Regions from separate parts of the Acerihabitans sp. TG2 genome, predicted to be linked through region 2. Evidence: predicted binding sites of a transcription regulator. Region 2 holds the regulator's gene; the other holds the start of a gene.
What was found. The regulator PhoB, encoded in region 2, activates phosphate uptake and scavenging genes when phosphate is short. The targets are predictions, from matches to a motif close to CTGTCATAAAACTGNCNNAT.
Positions count from the first base shown of each region.

Region 1: phnC (phosphonate ABC transporter ATP-binding protein) is a predicted target of PhoB. The motif match lies at 7,053-7,072, and genes of this name have one in related genera.

Region 1 covers NZ_JAYGJO010000003.1:92,241-100,767, reverse strand. Annotated here, with positions in the region: gene phnN (ribose 1,5-bisphosphokinase) at 1-402, opposite strand, end outside; gene phnM (alpha-D-ribose 1-methylphosphonate 5-triphosphate diphosphatase) at 402-1,538, opposite strand; gene phnL (phosphonate C-P lyase system protein PhnL) at 1,538-2,257, opposite strand; gene phnK (phosphonate C-P lyase system protein PhnK) at 2,272-3,060, opposite strand; gene SJI19_RS03670 (alpha-D-ribose 1-methylphosphonate 5-phosphate C-P-lyase PhnJ) at 3,057-3,926, opposite strand; gene SJI19_RS03665 (carbon-phosphorus lyase complex subunit PhnI) at 3,923-5,020, opposite strand; gene phnH (phosphonate C-P lyase system protein PhnH) at 5,020-5,601, opposite strand; gene phnG (phosphonate C-P lyase system protein PhnG) at 5,598-6,047, opposite strand; gene phnF (phosphonate metabolism transcriptional regulator PhnF) at 6,048-6,773, opposite strand; gene phnC (phosphonate ABC transporter ATP-binding protein) at 7,203-8,036, shown strand; gene phnD (phosphonate ABC transporter substrate-binding protein) at 8,093-8,527, shown strand, end outside.
Region 2 covers NZ_JAYGJO010000008.1:64,619-73,145, forward strand. Annotated here, with positions in the region: gene SJI19_RS09455 (SbcC/MukB-like Walker B domain-containing protein) at 59-3,742, opposite strand; gene sbcD (exonuclease subunit SbcD) at 3,739-4,992, opposite strand; gene phoB (phosphate response regulator transcription factor PhoB) at 5,204-5,893, shown strand; gene phoR (phosphate regulon sensor histidine kinase PhoR) at 5,918-7,246, shown strand; gene SJI19_RS09475 (cobalamin-independent methionine synthase II family protein) at 7,645-8,527, shown strand, end outside.

The DNA of each region.
Region 1 (8,527 bases), on a different contig from region 2:
CTCCCTGGCGCGCTGATGTAACCGTTGGAAAAGCACCTCGGGCGCAACCTGCAGGCACAGCGGGATCAGATGGGAACCATACCTGAGACGTGCGGTGGCCAAATGGCCGCGCGAACCGTTAACCATCACATTCAGACCGAGCTGTAGCCAGAGATCGATTTCGATACCCAGCGCATAACGTAATTGGTGGGCCTGCCAATGAAGGGCAAACAGTCCCCGATCGCGCCGCTGGGCAAAGGCGGCCTCGCTAAGCTCAATATGATTTTCCCCACCGGCCGATGCCGGCCGGGTAATATAACGATGTCCAACAATCAGCGTGGGTTGCGGTTGGTATGCCAGCGCGTTCAGCAGGCTGTCCTTGCCCGAACCGGAAGGACCCATCAGATAAAATAAGTCAGCCATTAATAGACCTGTAGCCCCTGGCGCCAGACATTTTTCACATAAACATGATCTTGATGTTGGTGCGCCAGCACCAAATCGGCGCGCCGACCTTCGGTGAGCTGCCCGCGATCCAGAAGTCCCAGCGCCCGTGCCGGATTGCCGGTCATCAACATCACCGCCTGCGGCAGGGAAAGTGGGTTTGACGGGTCGGCCGCAATACGAAACGCAGCGTCCAGCAGACTGGCCGGATAATAGTCCGACGAGAGGATATCCAATACCCCCAACGCCGCCAGTTGATGGGCCGCCACGTTACCGGAATGCGATGCGCCACGAATGATATTGGGCGCCCCCATCAAAACCTGTAATCCCAGGCTATGTGACGCCAGCGCTGCCGCCTCGGTGGTGGGAAATTCGGCAATGGCGCTGCCCAGATCGTGGGATTCCTTAACGTGGTCCGCCGTGGCGTCATCATGGCTGGCCAGGGTGATGTTGCGCGCGCGGCAATGGGCGGCAATCGCCTGACGGTTTGGCGCAGCCCAGCGCGCAGACAGAGCGATTTGCTGCGTTTCATATTCATCCATCTGCCGGTCGCTGAGATGATATTTGCCTTGGGTGTACTCACGATACTTCTGCGGCGAGACGAATTGCCGCTGGCCAGGTGAATGGTCCATAAGCGATACCAAAGATACCCCTGGCAGCGTCATAAGCTGCTCGAACAGCCCTAGTGTACTGCTGTGGGGCAGTTCGCAGCGCAGATGCAACCGATGCTCGGCACGAGTCAGACCTAAATGTTGGCTACTGATGATCGCATCGATCATTTTTTGCAAGGTACCGGAACGATGGCCACCGTCGCGCACATCACCGATGGCTACCGAGTCGAGCACCGTGGTGATGCCATTGGCGACCATCAGGGCATCATGGCTACTCATGGCCGAATGCGCAGGCCAGTCCACATTCGGCCGGGGCATAAAAAATTTATCCAGATTATCCGTATGCAGTTCGATCAAGCCGGGTAACAACCAGCCGCCCTCGCCATCCAGCGCCTGCGGCAGTTGGCTGGTGCCCTCGGCCATGTGGTGGATAACGCCCTCGCGGACATCCAGCGCCCCCTTCACCACCTCATGCTCGAGTATCAGTTGAACATTCTTGATAATCATCAGTCGATCTCCACCGCCTGCGGCGGCTGCATTTCATATAACCGGTCGGCTACCCGTTGGCGCACACCTTCATCGTGAAAGATGCCAACGATAGCCGCACCGCGCTGCTTGGCCTGTTCAATCAGCGCCACCACCGCCTGGCTGTTTTGATCGTCCAAGGATGCGGTGGGTTCGTCGAGTAGCAACACCGGATAATCAACGATAAATCCGCGCGCAATATTGACCCGTTGCTGCTCGCCGCCGGAAAAGGTGGAAGGGGCCAGTGGCCATAAACGTGCCGGCACGTTCAGTCGGACCAGCAGCGCCTCGGCGCGCGCCTGGCATTGTTTACGGTCGATACCCAGTTCCAGTAGCGGTTGCATCACCAAATCCAGCGCGCCGATGCGCGGAATAACCCGTAAAAACTGGCTGACCCAGCCGACGGTATGACACCGCACCGCCAGGATCTCACGGGCCGGTGCCTGGACCATATCCAGCCAGCGCGCGTGGTGCCTGACCCAAATGTGTCCCTCGTCAGGCAGGTAATTGGCGTAAAGCGAGCGTAACAACGTCGATTTACCGCTGCCCGAGTGGCCATGCAGCACCACACATTCACCACCGTCGACCGTTAGGTTGGCGTCATGCAATACCGGCAGTCGGGTGCCGTTTTGGTTATGTAATACAAAGGTTTTACTCAGATGCTCAACCCGTAATTGCGTGTTGCCCGGTTGGTTTTGCATTGCTTATTCCTCTCTCAGGACAGGATCGACGACACCAGCAGTTGGGTGTAAGGATGATGGGGATCGTCAAGCACCCGATCGGTCAGGCCACTTTCCACAACCACCCCTTGCTTCATCACCAACAGGCGATGGGCCAATAGCCGCGCCACGCCCAGATCGTGCGTCACAATCACCGCCGCCAACGCCATCTCAACCACCAGATTGCGCAGCAGATCGAGCAACCGCGCCTGTACCGACACATCTAGTCCGCCGGTGGGTTCATCCATAAACACGATCCTTGGATGGGTCACCAGATTGCGGGCAATTTGCAGCCGTTGCTGCATACCGCCGGAAAAGGTAGTGGGGAAATCATCAATGCGGGACAGTGGGATTTCGACATCCTCGAGCCAGCGCCCGGCCTCCCGCCGAATGTCGCCATAATGGCGTTGGCCCATGGCCATCAGGCGTTCGCCAATATTGCCGCCGGCAGAGACGCGTGGGCGCAGCCCGTCAAGAGGATATTGATGCACCACACCCCATTCGGTACGCAATAACCGGCGCCGGTCACTTTCCGCCAAGGCGTAAAGATCTTGGGGTTCCGCCGCACCAGGGCGATAGATAATCCGTCCCGATTGAGGCAATAAACGGGCCGACACCGATTTTAGCAGTGTGGTTTTTCCTGACCCGGATTCGCCCACGATACCCAGGACCTCACCGGGGTAGATCTGAAATGAAACATCGCTGAATCCTTTACCTGGGGCGTAAAGATGCGTGAGGTGCTCTACCGACAACAGCGGCGAGGGAGACGGCAGGATCGAGCTCATGATGACAAACCCTCTGGCTGATGACCTTGCTGCGCCAACTGGCCTTGGCAATAGTCCGTATCGGAGCAAATAAACATTCGGTTACCTACATCATCGAGTACCACTTCATCGAGATAACTCTGGCGGGAACCGCACAGGGCGCAGGGTTTTTCCCAGCGCTGAACGCTGAAAGGGTGGTCGTCGAAATCCAGGCTGACCACCTTGGTGTAAGGCGGCACGGCGTAGATGCGCTTTTCACGCCCGGCACCAAACAGTTGCAGCGCCGGCATCATATGCATCTTTGGATTATCAAATTTAGGTATCGGTGACGGGTCCATCACATAACGATCATTGACCTTGACCGGGTAAGCATAGGCGGTGGCAATATGGCCATAACGGGCAATATCTTCGTAGAGTTTTACCTGCATCACGCCATATTCCTCTAGTGCGTGCATGGTGCGGGTTTCCGTTTCCCGAGGTTCAATAAAGCGCAGCGGTTCAGGAATGGGCACTTGGTAAATCAGGATCTGATCTTCGACCAGCGGGGTTTCCGGTATGCGGTGGCGGGTCTGGATCAGTGTGGCCTGAGTGGTTTTTTCCGTGGTGGCCACACCGGATACCCGCTGGAAAAAGCGCCGAATCGAGACGGCATTGGTGGTATCGTCCGCTCCCTGATCGATGACTTTTAACACATCATCAGCGCCGATGACGCTGGCGGTCAGTTGCACACCGCCGGTACCCCAGCCATAGGGCATCGGCATTTCACGGCCGCCGAACGGCACCTGATAACCGGGAATGGCCACCGCTTTTAATATCGCACGGCGGATCATGCGTTTGGTTTGTTCATCCAGATAGCCTGGATTATAACCGGTCAGTATTTCACTCATTCGCCTTCTCCCGCCGATGCATCATGACGTAGCCCATATTCACGACGCAGGCGACTAAGCAGTTCCAATTCGGCCTGAAAATCCACATAATGCGGCAGCTTAAGGTGGGAAACAAAACCGGCGGCTTCCACATTGTCCGCATGGGCCAGCACAAACTCCTCGTCCTGGGACGGACTGTCCACCGGCTCGCCGTGTTCGCGCACCTGCAAGGCGCGGTCGAGCAACGACATGGCCATCGCCTTACGCTCGGCGCGGCCAAACACCAGTCCATAACCTCGGGTAAAATGCGGCGGCTCCCCTTCGGGATCGACAAACCCGTTAACCATTTCACACTCGGTCAGCAAGATCTCACCGATATCAATAACAAACCCCAGTTCTTCGGGCATGATGCTCACCGTGACGTAACCGCTGCGGATCTCGCCGGCAAAAGGATGAGTGCGGCCATAACCACGCTGGCCGGAATAACTCAGCGCCAGCAGGAATCCCTCATCCCCGCGCACCAATTGTTGCAGGCGGGCGGAACGTGAGCAGGGGTAGGCCGGCGGATGACGGGTAATATCATCGGGCGGGGTACCATCGTCGTGCTCTGGTGACACGAATTGCTGTGCGCTTAGCAGATCAAATACATGGCTACAGGAGGCCGGCAACGGCTCGGCCTCGGTGGTGATCGGCGGCACCTCAAGCCCCTGCGCCAATAGGGAAAAATCCAGCAAGCGGTGGGTATAGTCATAGGTGGGTCCCAATACCTGTCCACCGGGCAGATCTTTATAGACCGCCGAAATACGGCGCTCCAGGCGCATCGCTTGCGTGACCAGCGGCTGGCTCACCGCCAGTCTGGGCAAGGTGGTACGATAGGCGCGCAGCAAAAATATCGCCTCCACCAGATCACCGCTGGCCTGCTTGATCGCCAACGACGCCAATTGCCGGTCGTAAACGCCCCCTTCGGTCATGACGCGATCGACCGCCAGGCCGAGTTGCTGGTCTATTTGGTCACAGGCAATGGCCGCGTGATCACTCTCGCCCCGACGCAATTGCTCTTGCAATTGATGAGCGGCATCGATAGCCTTTTCCCCGCCTTTAACCGCAACGTACATTAGCTCTCCTCCACAAAGGTGGTGCGCGGCAAGGCCAACAGGCCATCGGCGTTCACCAGCAGGAAATCGATACCCAGCGGGAAGCGCCGGGCACCCTCCAGCAAATAGTCCCGTACTGCCGCAGGCAGGCTTGGCGCAATAACCCGCTGGGTTTTAATGCCCGGCCCGCGCAGACGCAACGGCGCGCCCTGATCCAGATGCTCCAGTTGCACTAGCACGGTGGCGCTGTGTTCAGGGGAAACCTCACTGCCACAGGGCAATTCCCGCAGCTGTGCGTCGCTTATCTCTTGGCCAAACACCGCAAATACGGCGCTATTCAATGACCCGGCCAGGGGGGCGCCGGTGTGAAACCGCAGATTATCAACCGCCGTGCTCTCTATCAGCTCAGGGCTTAACCAGACCGGCGTTTCGCCGTCGGCCAGCGTCAGCAGCACCGCGGTCGCCGTCGCACCAAGCCGGCCCCATCCCGCCGTTCCGTTTAAGCCCACCGGCACACCCGGTTCGCTCAACGCTTTGAGAATAAGGCGAAAATTCTGTTGGCACAGTTCGATTGGCTGGGTAAATCCTGGGAGTAAATTCATTGATTATCTCCCCGGACCAAAGTGAAGAAATCCACCCGGCTGGCGGCGATTTTCCGAGCGCGCAATTGCTGTTGCTCCGCGCGCAACGCGGCCAGGGGTTCGATAAGGTTGCGTTGCAAACGTTCATGGTGCGCGTCTTGCTGCAGCAGTGCATCAGCCAGGGCGCAAAGCTCGGCGTGCGCCTTATCGCGGCCGGCGATATAGCTGTAACCATAGGTGCCATTCTCTAGGCGAATCACCGCCCGCGTGACCGTCATATCACCCATGACAAATCGACGACCGGTAGCCCCCATACGGGCCTGCAACTGGGTCAGGCCAATTTCCGGTGCCCGCACCCGCTGATATTCCACCCGCAGCGCCAGCGCTTGCCACAGGGCGGCTAAACGTGCCGGAGGGCTGGCGGCCAATTCGGCCATCCACCGTTGCCTTTGCTCTTGGGTAAACATTCAGTGCTCCATCGTCAGTTCGATCATATCGGCGCGAGCCAGGGTAAAGGAGTATTCCGCCACCCGGTCACTGTCGACACAGGCGTTAAGGGTGCGCACACAGAGCAAGGGGATTTGATTGGCCACCTCCAGCAATTGGCTCTCTTTGATTTGCGATCGCCGGGCGCTGATCCGCGTTTGCCTGCGCACCAGCCCTTGGCCAAGCCGCTGCTTGATAAACTCATGCAGCGATCCCTGTTCAAACTGCTGTAGCTCAGGCCACCAGCTCAGGTCCGGCAGATAATGGTCGATCACGCTTAGCGGCACACCGTTCACACGACGTAAGGTGCGCAAATGAATAACACCGTCACCCGAGGCGCAGTTCAGTGCAATGGCCACCGGCTCGCTGCACGGACGCAGTACCGCCAGCAGCAGTTCGCTGGTGGGATGGCTGCCCTGATCGAGCAAATTCTGGCTAAAATGCGTTCGGGCATGCAGCGGGTAGTCATAGGGCCGCATCAGTACCAGGATGCCAATACCCTGGCGGCGCTGAAGCCAGCCGCGATCGACTAACTGATCCACTGCACGACGCAAGGTATGGCGATTCACCTGGTAGCGCTGCGCCAGTTGCTGTTCGGATGGCAGGTAATCTCCGCTGCGATACTGTGTCCGCAGTTCCCCTTCGAGTAGGGCGGCGATTTCCTGATAACGGGTGGGATAAGTGGTCGGATGTCTAGATAAGTTAATCATAAGCCAGATACTCCGCAAACCGGTATATGCCACTAAGGCATAGCGTGATACATCGGCGGGTCATAAACATCATTTTATTAGCGACTCGGTTGCAGCTCGAAAAATAATGGTGATATGCCCGTTATGAAATTGGCTTTTATGATGGGTTGGCGACATGACAATTCAGTTAACGCGGGATGACGTAACGATGAACAATATTCAAAAGAATATGTTATGCCGCACACTGACGCCAAGAAGCGAATGGCGTCACCGGAGCATCATATAAAGATCATTCCACTGTCATAAATAAATCCCTTAATGTACCCGTCAGGATTCAGGATTCAGGATTCAGGATTCAGGTTGCAGGTGCCTTGCTTATCCTGCTACTCGAACTATTTAGGGTATAGATTCCATAATGAGCTGATGGTTTGAACCAGGGGCATTCACATGGCACAGGCAATATTAAAACTGGCGCAACCCCCTTATTACCCACCGCAACCTGAACTTAAAAAACAGGTGTTGGCGGTAAAAGGGTTAAATAAGCAATTTACCGCACAGCAGCGTGTTCTGAAAAATATTAATTTTGATCTTTACGCCGGTGAGATGGTCGCGGTGATCGGCCGCTCCGGCGCCGGAAAATCCACCTTATTACATATGCTCAACGGCACCATTCCGGCCACCTGCGGTGAGATGCTGCATTTCCAGACGGATGGATCTACGCTTGATATCGCCCGGCTAACCGCGCGGCAAATGCGGCGCTGGCGAGCACAGTGCGGCATGATATTCCAAGATTTTTGCCTGGTGCCGCGCCTGGATGTTATTACCAATGTGTTATTGGGCCGTCTAAGCCACACCTCCACTTGGAAGTCATTATTCAAGATCTTCGATGACGGGGATCGCGCTAAAGCCATTGAGCTATTGCAGTGGCTGAATATGCTGCCCCACGCTTTACAACGCGCAGAACATCTCTCCGGTGGCCAGATGCAGCGGGTGGCGATTTGCCGCGCCATGATGCAAAACCCAACCATTATGCTGGCCGATGAGCCGGTAGCGTCCCTTGATCCGAAAAATACCCGGCGGATTATGGATGCGTTGCAAAAGGTGGCGCAAAACAATATTGCCGTGGTGGTCAATCTGCACTCGGTGGAATTGGTAAAAGAATACTGTACGCGAGTGATTGGTATTTCTCAGGGACAGATTATTTATGACGGTGCCCCCGGGCGACTTGATGATCAGGTGCTGCAGGCCTTATACGGTGAAGAAGCAGCCCAGGTACATTGAGGCTGGGTAATGAATTTATTGAATTAATCATCTTTAAACCAAGGCGATATAACTATATGAAACCCACTTTTTCCATCCTTACCTTGCTGGCCAGCACGATAATCAGTTTTGCCAGTCATGCAGCCGACGCACCAAAAGTATTGAATTTGGGTATTCTCGGCGGGCAAAATGCGACCCAGCAAATTGGCGACAACCAGTGTGTAAAACAGTTTATGGATAAAAAACTGAATGTTGATACCCAATTGCGTAACTCCTCGGATTACTCCGGTGTTATTCAAGGGATCCTCGGAGAAAAAGTGGATATGGTGCTGAGTATGTCGCCTTCGTCTTTCGCCTCGGTCTATCTGAATAATCCGAACTCGGTAGATTTAGCCGGTATTGTGGTTGACGATAACGACCAGTCGCGCGGTTATCATTCGGTGGTAGTGGTAAAAGCCGACAGCCCGTACAAAAAATTGGAAGATTTAAAGGGTAAATCATTTGCGTTTGCC
Region 2 (8,527 bases):
ACGAATTATCCTAAAACACAATGACTTCATTATTTAATTAACCTTAATTCGACATTTTTTATTGATGTACTGCAAAGCGCGCTTCCAGGCGACTGAGCCCAAGTCCGTTAATCTTTTTGACCTTGATTTGCACTGGAATACGTTCTTTCATGGCTTCCACATGGCTTATCACGCCAATCGTTTTGCCGGTGGCATTGAGTGAATCCAGTGCATCGAGCGCAATATCCAGTGTTTGGGCATCCAGGGTGCCAAATCCTTCGTCGAGAAACAGCGAATCAATGCGGGTTTTATGGCTGACCAGATCCGAAAGCGCCAGGGCGAGCGCCAGACTTACCAGGAAACTCTCTCCGCCAGAGAGCGTGCGGGTATCGCGCACCGCGTCGCCTTGCCAGGTATCCACCACTTCGAGTTCCAGTTCTGCTGCGGATTTGCGTTGTAGTTGATAGCGGCCATGCAGGCGTGAGAGCTGTTGGTTGGCGAGGTAAATCAGGTGTTCCAGCGTCAGCCCTTGGGCAAATTTGCGGAATTTATCCCCCTCTTTGGAACCGATCAACTCATTGAGATAGCTCCAGTCCGCATAGTGTCGTTCGCTTTGCATTATCTGATCTAGCAGTGTTTGTTGCTCGAGGCGGTGTTGCTGATGATTAGCCAGTTGTTGCTGGATTTGGCCTGAAAGCCGCGCCTGTTCCCAGAGTCGGGTTTGCAATTCGGCTAGGTGTTGTTCGACCGCAGGCAAATCGGTTGCGACGTCCAGTGTGGCGGGGCGCTCATCCTGCCACTGCCGTAGACTGTGTTGCGCCTGTTGCCATAGTATGTCCGTCTGTTGGCGCCGTTGTTCCAATTGATCCCGCAATTTTTGCAATCGGTCACGTTCCTGCGCTGGCAGCAGTGCAGCGCGCAGCGCATCGACATTGGCAAAAGGACTCGAGACCAGAGCCTCGTCAAGGGCTGCTTGCGCCCGTTGCGCTTGTTCGGTAAACGTGGTCAATTGGCGCCGCTGCGCATCAATGTTCCCGGTAAGCCGGTGTAATTGTTCTTGCGCCTGTTGCAGATGCTGTTCCGCCTGGCGACGCGTGTGCTCTAGTTCCTGCGCCCGGGTACGTAATCGGGCGCCAAGCTGTGCCACGCTTAAATCACCACCGAGCCGAATGCGATTTTCCCTTAGTTGACCAAGCGTGCTGAGGGTCTGTTGATGTTGCTCGGCCAGGTGCTGGATCTGTTGCGTCAGATCCAGCAAAGTCTCCTGCTGATTAACCCGGTTGCCGTTAAGGGCGACAAGTTGATTTTTAACTTCGTGTTCCCGTTGACTATGTTCTTGCCATTGGCGCCATTCGTGTTGGCGTTCCGTCAGCCAGTGATCCATATCGCCATCCGCGGGCATTGTTAGCCCAAGCTGTGCGATGGCTTCGTCACGCTGTGTCACCCACTGTGCAATGTGGTGCGTTCGAGACTGGAGACGTTGTTGTACCTCGAGTAGCGTCTGCGCTGCGGCATCCCGCTGTTGGCTGGTCAGCGTTAATCGCCCTTCGGCCTGTTGGCAAAGAGTGTTGGCATCGTTAAGGGCATCGCGCGCCGTCTGCCAGCGTTGATTAAGCTGTCGTCGGGCATCCAGTCGGTGGGCCAATTCCTGTTCGTGGGTATCATGCTGTGTTAGCCAGTGGTTGACTGCAGCCGTATCGTCGGCGGACAGACTGACGCCTAGCGCGGCGGTGGTCTGATGCCAGTTTTCATCAAGCGTGATGGATTGCAGTTTTAGCTGCGTCAGCTCGTCGTTGATCTGGTGTAGTTGGGTTTGCAGCATGTCATAACGGGTTTGTGCCGCTACCACACCGGCGTTAATCTCTTTCACTTCTTTATCCAGCGCCAGCCGGCGCCGGTCGGTTTCCTCAGGGCGCAGAGCCTGATACGTGTCGATGCCCGGATGTTCGATGGCCCCGCAGACGGGGCACGGGATGCCGGGTTGTAAGCTTTTTCGGTGTTGTTCAAGCGAGACAATTTGCTGTTCCAGCACGTATCGGGCACGCACTTCTTCAAGCAGTGCCGTTTTATCTGCCTGGATGCGTAATTGCCCGCAGAGGCTCTCGGTAAGCTTGGCACACTCCTGCTGTAATTGGGTTTCGCGCAGTTGCTGCCTGGACAGATCCCGGTTCAGTGGTTCGATCTGCGTGCATAAGGTTGAAAGCCTGGCGCGCAGAAGGCTTTGTTGTTGGCTTTGTTGCAACTCGGTGCGCAGGTTGGTCTCTGAATATTCCGTTTCCAGCGTTTGCCGCTGTTGTTGCAGTGACGCCAGTTCCTGGTGGGCGGTATCGACGCTTTGGCGAATCTGGTTGGTGCTGTCCAGCGCAGATTGGCGGGCAGTTTCTCGTGCTTGCCATTCACCTGCCAACGCGGTGGTTTGGTGGGTTAGCTCGCTGATTTCGTGTTGCTCACGCCGATGATAAGCGACATTTTCGCGCCAGAGTGGCAACAGTTCCCCCCATTGTTGGCAAGGTGCATGTTGGCGCAGAAAACCTTCGGTTTCAGCGGCCAATGCCATGACTTGCCGTTGCTGTTGCTCAGTTACCGCGAGTGTCGCTTGTCGCTGTTTTAGTTGACCGATCAACAGGTCGTTTTGCTGCTGTTGTTGTACGGCCAGTTGATCGAGTCCGGCTATTTTTTGATCCAACGGAACGATCTGTTCATCGATCAACTGCTGCTGCTGCTGTTGGTACTCAGCCTGTTGCTGACTGGCTTGACGCGCAGTCTCCAGACCTGAGCTTAGGGGTTGCAGCGCTTGTTGCAGTTGGGTTTGTTGAACATCCGAGGCAATAAGATCATCGTGCTGACGGGTCTGGGCCTGGATGCAGGTTTGCAGTCCATCGAGCAACGGCCTGAGCTTTTCCGCCGGTTCTCCACGCGCCAAACGCCCGAGAGCATCTTCGGACTCATGGAGGGCAGTGTCGGTCGTTTGGCGTTCGGTCTCGGCTTTGGTGAGTTGATCTCGTCGCTGGCGATGCCCGGTCAGCCAGGCGTGATGCCGCTGCTCCAGTGCCTGCAGATCGTTGAGACGGGCCAATTCGGTTTGCTGAGCCAACTGTTGAGCATCAAGCTGCGCGAGTTGGCTTTCAGTGAGTAATTCGATGGCTGCGGCGCGCGCCTGCAGAATGTCGAGATCGGTTTTGACCTGTTTATGATGATCGAAAATATCGGCGGAGATGCGCCCATAGATATCGGTACCGGTGAGTTCTTCCAGCAGCTCCGCACGTTGTTTGGCATCGGCATTAAGGAAGGCGGCAAAGTCCCCCTGTGCCAGGAGTACCGATTTGGTGAAACGAGCAAAATCCAGCCCGGTGAGTTCGCAAGTCAGGCGCAGTTTATCGCTGATTTTTTCCGCCAGGATCACTCCATCTCCGATACGCGCCAGCTCTACCTTGATATCCTGCAGCTTGCCTTCAGGCTGATTTTTGGCCCGGCGCTGGCTCCAGAACGCACGGTAGCCGACACCCTTGACCTCAAATTCAACTTCTGCCAGGGATTCGGCAGTATGCCGAGTCATTAAATCTTGCCCCGGTGTCCTGTCCAGGCGCGGTGTGCGGTGATAAAGCGCCAGGCAAATCGCATCGAGCAGCGTGGTTTTGCCTGCGCCGGTTGGTCCGGTTATGGCAAATAGACTACTGCGATCAAAGGGCGCAGCGGTGAAATCGATTTTCCACTCACCCTGTAGCGCATTAATATTTTTTAGCCGAAGGGTCAAAATTTTCAATGCGTGTCTCCAGGTGTGGACTGGGCTGAATTAACGTCGTCGGCAACCTGTTGATATAAAATCCGAATCCGGTCAAGTTGTTCTGATTCCGGTTGAGGTATTAACGCCAATCGCCGTTCGAAAACGTCTGCTGTGCTCAGCTCAGTTAGCGTCTCGTGATGTTGGCGCGTCAGGGCCATCAACCGCTGTTCCCGATTTCGGCGCAGAAGCACGATTTCCACCGGCAGGTCGGCTGCCATTCGTTGGATCTGCTGCTGAATATCGTTGAGATAAACATCAGTGGTCACTTCGATATCCAGCCACACCGGAGGGCCTGGGGGGGTATGGCTAAACGCCTGAAGGCTGGCTTCGATTTCCGTTAGTGAACCTTTAAGCAGGCGCAGGGCTTGAGTTTCCGGTACCAACAGCGGCACGGTATCGGGCGAATTGTTTTCATCAAAACTGACCAGATTCACCTGTTTTGGTTGTCCGGCTTCATCGAAGCTCAGGGCAATGGGGGCACCGCAGTAGCGAATATGTTCTTGGCCAGCAACGCACTGCGGTCGGTGGATATGGCCCAGGGCAATGTAATCCGCCGGCGGAAACAGCTGGGCGGGAAATGCCTCCAGGCTGCCAATATAGATATCACGCACGGAGTCCGTAGTGCTGGCACCGACGGTGGTCAAGTGGCCGGTGGCGATGATTGGTAGCGACCCCGGCAGTTGCGCGCGCAGGTTAAGTGCCTGTTGGTATAGCGTCTGGTAATGTCCGGCAATGGCATCGACCAACGCCCGTTGTTTATCCGGCGCGGATTGTCCGGCGTGGCTTAACAGCATGTCGCGCGGTCTTAAAAATGGGATGGCACACAGAATGGCACCTGGCTTTCCGTTACGCTGGTTAAGCACCATCACTGGGTTATCGACACCGTTAGTCACCCCGACGCCTGCAATAACTCTCGTGTGCATACAAGCCAGCAGGGAACGGGATTCGTTTAAGGTTGCTACCGCGTCGTGGTTGCCGGCCATGACAATCAGCTCGCAGCCGGTGGGCTGTAGTGCTTGTAACGCCACCACAAAATGGTTAAACAGTTCGCGGGCATAACTGGGTGGGGTCCCAGTGTCATAAATATCACCGGCCACGATCACCGCGTCGACCTGGTGCCGCTCTACCTGCGCCACCAACCAGTCTAGAAATGCTTGATGTTCCCTGGCCCGACTTTTAGTGTAAAACGACTGACCCAAATGCCAGTCGGAAGTATGAATGATCCGCATGGAACTCCAGCGTGAGTGCTTACGTCAGGGTGAGAGTATAAAGCGTTCCCCTGGACGATGCCGTGGTAAAGGTTATCTTCGGCAAGTTATACCAAAAAAAAGGACCTGCAACTATGCTTGCAGCAGGAAGCGCTGATTTTAATAAATCTGTCATAAAAGTGACGCATAATGCCCGGGCATGTTAACCGCAGAGATTCATGGCAGGAAAATAATGGCAAAACGCATATTGGTCGTGGAAGATGAAGCACCGATTCGTGAAATGGTGTGCTTTGTATTAGAGCAAAATGGTTTCCACCCGATTGAGGCCGAGGATTATGGCGTAGCGGTCGGCTTAATGGCTGAGCCTTTTCCAGATCTGGTATTACTCGACTGGATGTTGCCGGGCGGTTCGGGAATTCAATTTATCAAACATATGAAGCGAGAGATACTCACCCGCGATATTCCGGTTATGATGTTGACCGCCAGGGGGGAGGAGGAAGATCGTGTCCGAGGACTGGAGGTGGGCGCGGACGATTATATCACCAAGCCGTTTTCCCCAAAAGAGTTGCTGGCACGAATTAAAGCAGTGATGCGCCGGATTTCACCGATGGCAGTGGAAGACAAAATCGAGGTACAGGGACTCAGCCTGGATCCTTCGTCGCACCGGGTAACCTCTAATGATCTGGCGTTGGATATGGGACCAACCGAATTTAAGTTATTGCATTTCTTTATGACCCATCCCGAACGGGTATATAGTCGTGAGCAGCTGCTCAACCATGTCTGGGGTACAAATGTCTATGTGGAAGACCGCACGGTGGATGTGCATATTCGCCGCTTGCGCAAAGCGCTGGAATCGGGTGGGCACGATAGAATGGTGCAAACGGTACGTGGTACTGGCTACCGTTTTTCGGCCCGCTATTAACGCGACATCAGAGGAGATCGCCTGGTGCTAGAACCTTTATCCTGGCGAAAATTGTTGGTGGAGTTGGGGGCTTTTTGCCTGCCGGCGTTGCTATTGTCGGTGTTTGTTGGCCACCTTGGCTGGCTGCTGGCAGCAGCGTTGCTGGTCGCACTGGTACGAAACTATTTTTACCAGCTGCGGCTGTCGCACTGGTTATGGCAGGATCTGCGCCGAACACCGCCAGTGGGTAAAGGCACGTGGGAACCGCTATTTTATGGTCTGCATCAGATGCAACTGCGTCATCGTCGTCGTCGGCGCGAGTTGGCGACCTTGTTCAAACGTTTTCGCAGCGGGGCCGAGACCCTGCCTGACGCCTTGGTAATGTTGACCATCGACGGTCATATCTTTTGGTGTAACGGTCTAGCACAGCAACTGCTGGGGTTTCGTTGGCCGGAAGATAACGGGCAACACATCTTGAATCTTCTGCGTTATCCTGAATTTAATGCGTATATGCACAGCCAGTCTTTTCAGCGTCCGCTCACGTTGCTGCTCAGTAATCAGCGTTATGTAGAATTTCGCGTCATGCCTTACACTGACGATCAGCTATTAATGGTGATTCGTGATGTCACGCAAATGCGCCAGCTTGAAGGTGCCCGGCGTAACTTTTTTGCCAATGCCAGCCATGAACTGCGCACACCATTAACCGTGTTGCAGGGGTATTTGGAAATGATGAATGATCTGGATATGGATCAAGCGATGCGGATCAAAGCTGTCCATACCATGCAAGATCAAACTCAGCGTATGGAACGACTGGTGAAACAACTATTGGTGCTATCGCGTATGGAAGCAGCACCTCAGGGAGAAATTAATGAACGGATCGATGTTCCTGCCATTCTGAAACGTCTGCAACAAAGCGCTGCGGGCCTCAGTCAAGGCCGGCACGATATGGTGTTTCGTATCAACGAACAATTGCAGGTGCGCGGCAATGAGGAGCAGTTACGCAGTGCCATGTCGAACCTGATTTATAACGCGGTGATTCATACCCCTGCTGGAACGCGTATCGAAATATGCTGGCAGCGTACTGCCGCTGGGGCGCAATTTCAGGTCAGTGATAATGGCCCGGGCATTGCCCCTGAACATCTGCCGCGCCTGACCGAGCGCTTTTACCGGGTCGATAAAGCCCGTTCACGTCAGACCGGGGGCAGTGGATTAGGATTGGCCATTGTTAAACATGCGCTGAGCAATCATGATGCGCGATTGGATATCATCAGCGAGCCGGGCGCGGGTACCCGTTTTGTATTTACTCTGCCTAACCGGTTGATTGTCCCGCCCCTTTTGTTGGAAAACAACGCAATAACCCAGCCGCCTGCCTAATCTGTATGATTAATCCCGCCCACAGGGCGTCTTGCCCTGACTACGGTTAATTCCCCTGGTCGCCGCGTTGGACAAGGCCGAGCTGAACGGCGGGGTACCCTTTTTTGTCCGAGTCGGCCCGACTAAAAAGCCTGGTATGATATCGGCTTTGAATAAATGGAATGTGAATAATTTTCATGTCTTATGAGGTTATTTCGCCGCCGGTTTGCAGGGTACATGTTACCATTCCCCTTGAAAAATGGACGTCCGGATGTCCATGAATAACGGACCGCAACTGTTTCCTTGGTGAACTATTTGGTCACTAGGTGGTTAACCGGCAATCCGCTGTCTTACATTCTCGATGATTTAACCCAACTTTGGGTGATACCTTATGCCTGCCGTGATATCGGAGCTATGTTATGTCGAAAAATTTGCAACGAGATGTTCCCCCTTTTCGCGCCGACGTGGTCGGTAGCCTACTAAGGCCGCAGGCCATTAAACTGGCGCGCCAGCAGTTCCAGCACGGTAGCATCACCGCGGCACAACTGCGTAGCGTGGAAGACCAGGAAATTACCCGGGTGGTTGCCCTACAGCGGGAGCTGGGTTTGCAAGTGGTCACTGACGGAGAGTTTCGCCGCGCCTGGTGGCATTTTGACTTTTTTGAAGGTCTGGATGGAGTGAGTGCTTACGACGCTGAGCAGGGTATTCAATTTAACGGCATCCAGACTAAAGCTCGCAGCATCAAGGTGACCGGTAAAATGGCCTTTAATCACCATCCGATGCTTGAGGATTTTCGTTTTCTGAACAGTATTGCCGGTGATGCGGTGGCCAAAATGACCATTCCCAGCCCGAGTGTTATGCATTTTCGTGGTGGACGTGCGGCGATAGATGCTGACGTGTATCCCGATTTGGCCGAGTACTTCGCCGATCTGGCACAGGTGTGGCACGATGCTATCGCGGCGTTTTATGCTGCCGGTTGCCGCTATCTTCAGCTTGACGACACCGTCTGGGCCTATCTTTGCTCGACCGAGCAGCAGCGGCAAATCCGCGAGCGCGGCGAAGACCCTGGACAATTGGCGAAAATCTATGCCGAGGTGCTTAATCAGGCGCTGGTGGGTAAACCTGACGATATGGTGATCAGTTTGCATGTCTGTCGAGGCAATTTTCGCTCTACCTGGATTTCCGAAGGGGGCTACGAACCGGTGGCACCTATATTGTTCGGCCAAGTCAATGTAGATGCTTTTTTCCTGGAGTATGATACTGAACGTGCCGGCGGTTTTGAGCCTTTGCGTTTTATCAAAC